2 regions of the Kineococcus haloalkalitolerans genome follow, and region 1 is predicted to be linked to the other one. Evidence: riboswitches for the same ligand, from Rfam matches in the RefSeq annotation. Region 1 holds a riboswitch; the other holds the start of a gene.

The links. Region 1 has a riboswitch for S-adenosylmethionine ahead of ACRYMY_RS10135 (MetQ/NlpA family ABC transporter substrate-binding protein). Riboswitches for the same ligand answer to the same signal wherever they lie in the genome.
Region 2: linked by a shared signal. The riboswitch ahead of ACRYMY_RS10740 (riboflavin kinase) and the one ahead of ACRYMY_RS10135 (MetQ/NlpA family ABC transporter substrate-binding protein) in region 1 are both predicted to bind S-adenosylmethionine.

Annotation. Positions count from the first base shown of each region.
Region 1 is NZ_JBJLSH010000021.1:32,572-35,958, reverse strand. It holds gene ACRYMY_RS10140 (methionine ABC transporter ATP-binding protein) at 1-386, opposite strand, end outside; gene ACRYMY_RS10135 (MetQ/NlpA family ABC transporter substrate-binding protein) at 388-1,326, opposite strand; SAM riboswitch class IV at 1,410-1,515, opposite strand; gene sufU (Fe-S cluster assembly sulfur transfer protein SufU) at 1,607-2,038, opposite strand; gene ACRYMY_RS10125 (aminotransferase class V-fold PLP-dependent enzyme) at 2,038-3,369, opposite strand; gene ACRYMY_RS10120 (NtaA/DmoA family FMN-dependent monooxygenase) at 3,366-3,387, opposite strand, start outside.
Region 2 is NZ_JBJLSH010000023.1:21,199-24,585, reverse strand. It holds gene ACRYMY_RS10745 (amylosucrase) at 1-1,830, opposite strand, end outside; SAM riboswitch class IV at 1,886-1,997, shown strand; gene ACRYMY_RS10740 (riboflavin kinase) at 2,027-2,491, shown strand; gene ACRYMY_RS10735 (YitT family protein) at 2,541-3,185, opposite strand; gene ACRYMY_RS10730 (VIT1/CCC1 transporter family protein) at 3,314-3,387, opposite strand, start outside.

The DNA of each region.
Region 1 (3,387 bases):
AGCAGCTCGGCGACCCGGGCGTCGTGCTCGCGCTTGGGCACGCGCGCCACCTTCAGCGGGTATGCCACGTTGCCGGCCACGGTGCGCGAGCGGAACAGGTTGAACTGCTGGAAGATCATCCCGATCCGCTGCCGGGCGCGGCGCAGGTCCTTCTCCCCCAGCGTCGTCAGGTCCTGCCCGGCGACGACGACCCGGCCACCGGTGGGGGGCTCCAGCGCGTTGAGCAGGCGCACGAGCGTGGACTTGCCGGCGCCGGAGTAGCCGATGACGGCGAGGACCTCGCCCTGCGCCACCTCGAGGGTGACGTCGTCCACGGCGCGGACGACGTCACCCCCCGGGCGCCGGTAGTGCTTGGAGACACCCTCCAGCGAGACGATGGCGGCCATCTCAGCCCTGCGCCGCCCGGGCGTCCTCCTCGATGGCGGCCAGCTGCTCCTGCAGCGTCGCGGCGTCCACGTCGCGGACCACACCGCCGGGGTAGTCCTGCGAGAACGCCTCCAGGACGGCCGGGTCGTGGAACAGGGCGGCCAGGTCGAGGTACGTCTGGTCGTCGGCGTCCTCGGCGCGGGTGACGAAGAGGTTCACGTACGGCGCGGCCTCGGGGCTCTCCGGGTCGTCGGCGAAGACGACGTCCTCGTCGGCGAGGTCCGCGCTGGCCGCGTAGTTGTTGTTGACGACCGCCGCGGCCACCGAGCCGCTCTGCAGCGCGTTGGCGGTCTGCGAGGCGTCCAGGGAGACCAGCTCGACGCGGGAGTCCTCCACGTCCTGCAGGTCGGAGAACGGCGTGCCGCCCTCGCGCAGGGTCAGCAGGCCGGCGGCCTGGAGCACGAGCAGGCCGCGGGCCTGGTTGATCGCGTCGTTGGGCAGCGCGACCTGGGCGCCCTCGGGCAGCGCGTCGGCGCTGTCGGCGGTGGTCGAGTACAGCGACAGCGGGTAGACGGCCGTGGCGCCGATGGGCTGCAGGTCGTCGCCGGCGTCGACGTTGTAGTTCGCCAGGTACTGGGTGTGCTGGAACTGGTTGATGTCCACCTCGCCCTGCGCCAGCGCGGGGTTGGGCAGGCTGTAGTCGGTGAAGTTCACCAGCTGCACCTCGACGCCGAGGCGCTCGGCGGCCAGGTCGGTGTAGGTGCGCCAGAACGGCAGCGCCTGGTCCGAGACGCCGATGCGCACGGTGCGCTCGGTCGCCGCGGTGGTGGCCGAACCGCCGCCGCGGCTCAGCAGGACGCCGACGACGACCGCCACGACGACGACCGCGGCGACGATCCCGGCGATCAGCGGGGTGCGGCTCTTCGGCTTGTCGGGCAGGGAGGGGGTGGTGCTGCTCACGGTCTTCTCCTGGGGTCGGCGCCGTCCCCCGCAGTGGCGACGACGTCGTTGGGCCGCAGGACAGCTGGTCCGTCGAGGACCGGTTCACACGCTTGCGGGGCGACCCCGCCGGGCTTCCACCTGGGGCACCCCACCGCGGACGAGGGTTGCCGGTCAGCTAGCCAGGGCTTGTCGCTGACGCTCGATGCCGTGCAGGACAGTAGGCAGGCGCCGCTCACGCGGTCAAATCGGTCCTGAGAGGCGCGCCTCCCACCGGGCGGGAGGGCCCGGAGGGTCCTCCTCAGGCCCGCTGGACGGCGTCGGCGAAGGCCGCCCAGCTGAGCAGCGCGCACTTCACCCGGGCGGGGTAGCGCGCCACCCCGGCGAGGGCGACGCCGTCGCCGAGGACCTCCTCGTCGCCGGTGTCGGCGCCGCGGCTGGTGAGCATCGCCTGCATCGCCGTGCGCACCGCCAGCGCCCGCTCGAGCGGCTGCCCGACGACGAGCTCGTGCAGCACGGAGGCCGAGGCGCGGCTGATGGAGCAGCCCTCCGCCTCGAAGGAGACGTCGCGCACGACCTCCTCGCCGGGCGCGCCGGCCAGGTCCAGGCGCAGCGTCACCTCGTCCCCGCACACGGGGTTCACGTGGTGCACCTGCGCGCTGAACGGCTCGCGCAGGCCGGCGCCCTGCGGGTGCTTGGAGTGCTCGATGATGAGCTGCTGGTACAGGTCCATCAGGCGAACACCTCCCGCGCGCGGTGCAGCTCGCGCACGACGGCGTCCACCTCGGCGGCGGTGTTGTACGGGCCGAAGCTGACCCGGGTGGTGGCGGCCAGGCCGAGCGCCCGGTGCAGCGGCCAGGCGCAGTGGTGCCCGACGCGCACGGCGATCCCGGCGTCGTCGAGGACCTGCCCGACGTCGTGCGGGTGCACGCCCTCGACGGCGAAGGACACCAGCGAGGTGCGCTCGGCGGCCGCGCGCGGGCCCACCACGCGCACCCACGGCAGGTCGGCCAGGGCGTCGAGCAGGCGGGCGGTCAGCGCGCGCTCGTGCGCCTCCACGCGCGCCATCCCCCAGCCGGTGAGGTAGTCGACGGCCGCGTGCAGGCCGACGGCCTGCGCGGTCATCGGCACGCCGGTCTCGAACTTCTGCGGCGGGGGCGCGAACGTGGAGCCCTCCATCCGCACCGTCTCGATCATCGAGCCGCCGGTGAGGAACGGCGGCATGGCCTCCAGCACCTCCCCGCGGCCCCACAGGACGCCGATGCCCGAGGGGCCCAGCATCTTGTGCCCCGAGAACGCCGCGACGTCCACGCCGAGGGCGGGCAGGTCGACGGGCAGGTGCGGGACGGACTGGCAGGCGTCCAGGACGCTCAGCGCACCGGCGGAGCGGGCGGCGGCCACCACCCGCGGCACGTCGGTGAGGGCGCCGAGCACGTTGGAGGCGTGGGTGACGGCGACCACGCGCGTGCGCGGGCCCACCAGCGCCTCGAGGGCGTCGAGGTCCAGGTGGCCGTCCTCGCGCACCCCGGCCCAGCGCAGCACCGCACCGGTGCGCAGGCACAGCTCCTGCCAGGGCACGAGGTTGGCGTGGTGCTCGGCCTCGGTGACGAGCACCTCGTCGCCCTCGCGCAGCACGAAGGCCGGGTCGACGGGGCGGGCCGAGCGCTGGGCCAGCGCGGTGGCGGTGCTGAAGGCGTGCGCGACGAGGTTCAGCGACTCGGTCGCGTTCTTCGTGAGCACCACGTCGGCCGGGCGGGCGCCGACGAAGCCGGCCACGGCGGCGCGGGCGCCCTCGAAGGCGTCGGTGGCCTCCTCGGCCAGCTGGTGGGCGCCGCGGTGCACGGCGGCGTTGCGCTGCTCGTAGAAGGCGCGCTCGGCGTCCAGGACCTGCCGGGGCTTCTGGGACGTGGCGCCGGAGTCCAGGTAGACCAGCGGCTTGCCGTCGCGGACGGTGCGGGCCAGGACCGGGAAGTCCGCCCGCAGGCGCGCGACCTCCTCCTCGGTCAGGGGTTCCTCGCCGGTCCCCGTCGTGGACCCCGCGCTCGTCGTGCTGGCCGTCGTCACCGCTGCTCCCCGTCCGCC
Region 2 (3,387 bases), on a different contig from region 1:
CAGCAGCTCCCCCAGCGGGTGCCTGCGCACGAACGCCAGCACCCCGGGGTCGGAGGGCTCCAGCACGTCCGCGGCGACGCTGGCGTGCAGGTGCGGCAGGCCGGCGCGCGTGCGCGCCAGGTGCCGCAGCCCGGCCAGCGCCCGCCCCGGCACCGACGCGGGGTCCCGGGCGGCCCCCAGGTCCCGCTCGTCCAGCCGCGGCCGGTGCGCCCACCGGTTGTCGGCGGCGTGCGCCGGGTCGGCGGCCCAGTCCGGGTCGCCGGGCGCGGCGACCTCGTCGCCGGACCACACCACCGGGATGCCGCCCCAGGCGAAGACGACGGCGTGGGCCAGCAGGTGCCGGGCCAGCGCCGCGTCCACCTCCGCCTCCAGCTCCGCGTGCACCCGCGGGTCCCCCGTCCCGGCGGCCAGCGCCTCGCGGGCCGCGGTCAGCCCCACCAGGTCCGCGCACGTGCCGCTGATCCGCCGGTCCCCCGTCGCCGGGTTCTCCTGGAACACCAGGCCGCGCGCGGTGGACCCCTCGAAGGCGCCGGAGTACCAGTCGGACAGGAACGAGCGGTGGGCGTGCCCGTCGAGCCCGACCGCCGCGGCGTCGGCGTCGGAGACGGCCCAGCCGATGTCGTCGTGGCAGCGCGCGTACGTGATCCACGCGGTCGTCGTCGGCACGGTGGGCAGCGCCCGCAGCGCCTGCGCGGCCAGCCGCACGTCCTGCGCGGCCAGCGACGACCACACCTGCACCATGAGCGTGTTGTGGTACGCCAGGTCGCTGACGCGGCCGTGGTGGCGGCCGCGGCCGAGGTAGTGGACCAGGTCGTCGGGCGCGACGATCGCCTCGGCCTTCAGCAGCACCGCGGGGCAGGCGATGCGGGTCAGCGCGCGCAGCACCTGCACCACGGAGTGCACCTCGGGCTGGTTCTGGCAGTTCGTGCCCATCCGCTTCCACAGGAACGCCACCGCGTCCAGGCGCAGCACCTCCACCCCGAGCTCGGCCAGGAACAGCACGATCGAGGCGAACTCGGCGAGGACCTCGGGGTTCGACCAGTCCAGGTCCCACTGGAAGGAGTTGAACGTCGTCCACACCCAGCCGCCGAGCTCGTCGTCGAAGGTGAAGCTCCCGGGGGCGAAGTCGGGGAACACCTCCGGCAGCGTGCGCTCGTGGGCGTCAGGCAGGGTCCGGTCGTCGAAGACGTGGAAGTAGCGGCGGTAGCGCTCGTCGCCGGCGCGCGCCGCGCGGGCCCACTCGTGCTCGCGGGCGACGTGGTTGAGCACGAGGTCCAGGACGAGGCTGGTGCCGCGCGCGCGCAGGGCGGTGGCCAGCTCGCGCAGGTCCTCCACGTCGCCCAGGTCCTCGCGCACGGCGCGGTAGTCGGCCACGGCGTAGCCGCCGTCGCTGTCGCCCTCGCGCGGGCGCAGCAGGGGCATGAGGTGCAGGTAGGTGACCCCGAGGTCCTCGAGGTGGTCCAGCCGGCCGGCCACGCCGGCCAGGGTGCCCGCGAACCGCTCGGTGTAGGCGGCGTACCCGACGGCGCGCGGGGACTGGAACCAGTCGGGGCGCAGGGTGCGGGCCTGGTCCAGGCGGTGCAGGTCGTCGGGCCGGCGGGCGCACGCCCCGGCGGCCAGGCGCAGCAGCCGGGCCGCCAGGTCGTCGGCGACGTCCGGCGCGTGCAGACCGGCCAGGCCGCTGCGCAGGTCCTCCCACCAGCGCTCCACCCGCAGGGCGAACACCTCGCGGCGCGCGGGCGGCAGCCCGTCCAGCAGCCCGTCCAGCAGCCCGGCGGGCACCTCCCACGGCGCGCCGCCCGCACCGCCGGTCGTCGTCGTCCCGGTCATCCGTCCCCCCGCGCTGCTGTTGACACGTCCAGGACCCCTTCCTACCGTGACCGCAGGTCAAGAGCGGCAGCGTGAAGCCCTGGCTGGCTGCCCGGCAACCCTCCACCGCGGTGGGGTGCTCCAGGTGACGACCCGGCCGGGCGGTGGGCGCCCGGCAAGCGCGGCTCCGCGGAGCCCGGCCCGGAAGCAGGTCCTCGTGCCCGAACGCCCCAGCGCCCTGACCACCCGCCTGCCGGCGCAGCACCGCCTGCGCGACGCGCCCGCCCTGCTGCACGTGGAGGGCGTGGTCGAGCACGGCGACGAGCGCGGGCGGCTGCTGGGGTTCCCGACGGCGAACGTCGCGGTGCCCGAGCACGGGCTGCGCGACGGCGTGTGGGCCGGCACGGTGCAGGTGGACCCGGCTACCGGCGGGCCGGTGCACGTGGCCGCCGTGTCGGTGGGCCACCGCCCGACCTACTACGGCCGGGACGGGCAGCGGCTGCTGGAGGCGCACCTGCTCGACTTCGACGGCGACCTGTACGAGCGCACCGTGCTGGTGCGCCTGCACGAGCGGCTGCGCCCGCAGCGCCGCTACGCCGGCTCCAGCGAGCTCGTGGAGCAGCTGCGCCTGGACGTGGCCGCCACCCGCGCGTGGGCGCTGCGGGCCGGCCTGGGCGGCTGAGGGCGCACCCGCTCCCCGACCGGGGTCGACTGCCCGTGCACCGACCGGGTCAGCTGCCCGTGTAGCGGCCCGGGCGGTGGTTCATCGCCAGCACGAGGTTGAGCACGACCGCGCCCGCGGCCGACAGCGCGGCCACCGCCGGGCCGACGACCGCCACGGACGCGGTGACCACGGCGACGTCCAGCACCATCTGCACGTAGCCGGCCCGCCAGCCGAGCCGTTCCTGCAGCACCAGCGCCAGGACGCCGAACCCGCCGAGGCTGGCGCGGTGGCGGAACAGCACGAGCAGCCCCGTGCCGGCCACGAGGTTGCCGGCCAGCACCGCGTAGACGGGGTCGATCCGCAGGTCCGGCAGGCAGGCCGCCTGCAGGGGGCTGAGCAGGGACACCGCCGCGACGGCGAGCGCAGAGCGCAGCGTGAAGGCCCAGCCCTTGACCCGCACGGCGAGCACGACGAACGGCAGGTTCACCAGCGGGAACAGGACGCCGAAGGGCAGACCGGCCGCGTAGCCGAGGAGCAGGGCGAGCCCGGCGGTGCCGCCGGTGACGGCCGAGGCCGCGTGCAGCAGGTGCAGCCCCAGGGAGGCCAGGAAGGTCCCGACGAGCAGGCCCGCCACGTCCTCGGCGCGGGAGTGGGGCAGCGGCGCGGCCGCCGCGGTGGGTGGCCGGGTCGCGGCCGGTCCGGTCGTCGTCACCCGCGCAGCGTCGCGACGCCGGGTACCGGTGCGCAAGCGGGACTGGTCCGGACGGGCAGATCGTCCAGCAGGACGTCGTTCCAGCGGCAGAGTGCCCACCGGACCCACCCCGCAGGGCCCAGCGGGCGTCAGAGGGCGGTGCCGAGCAGCGAGCCGGTCCCGTAGGTGACGAGCATGGCGACGGCTCCCCCGCCGGTGGTGC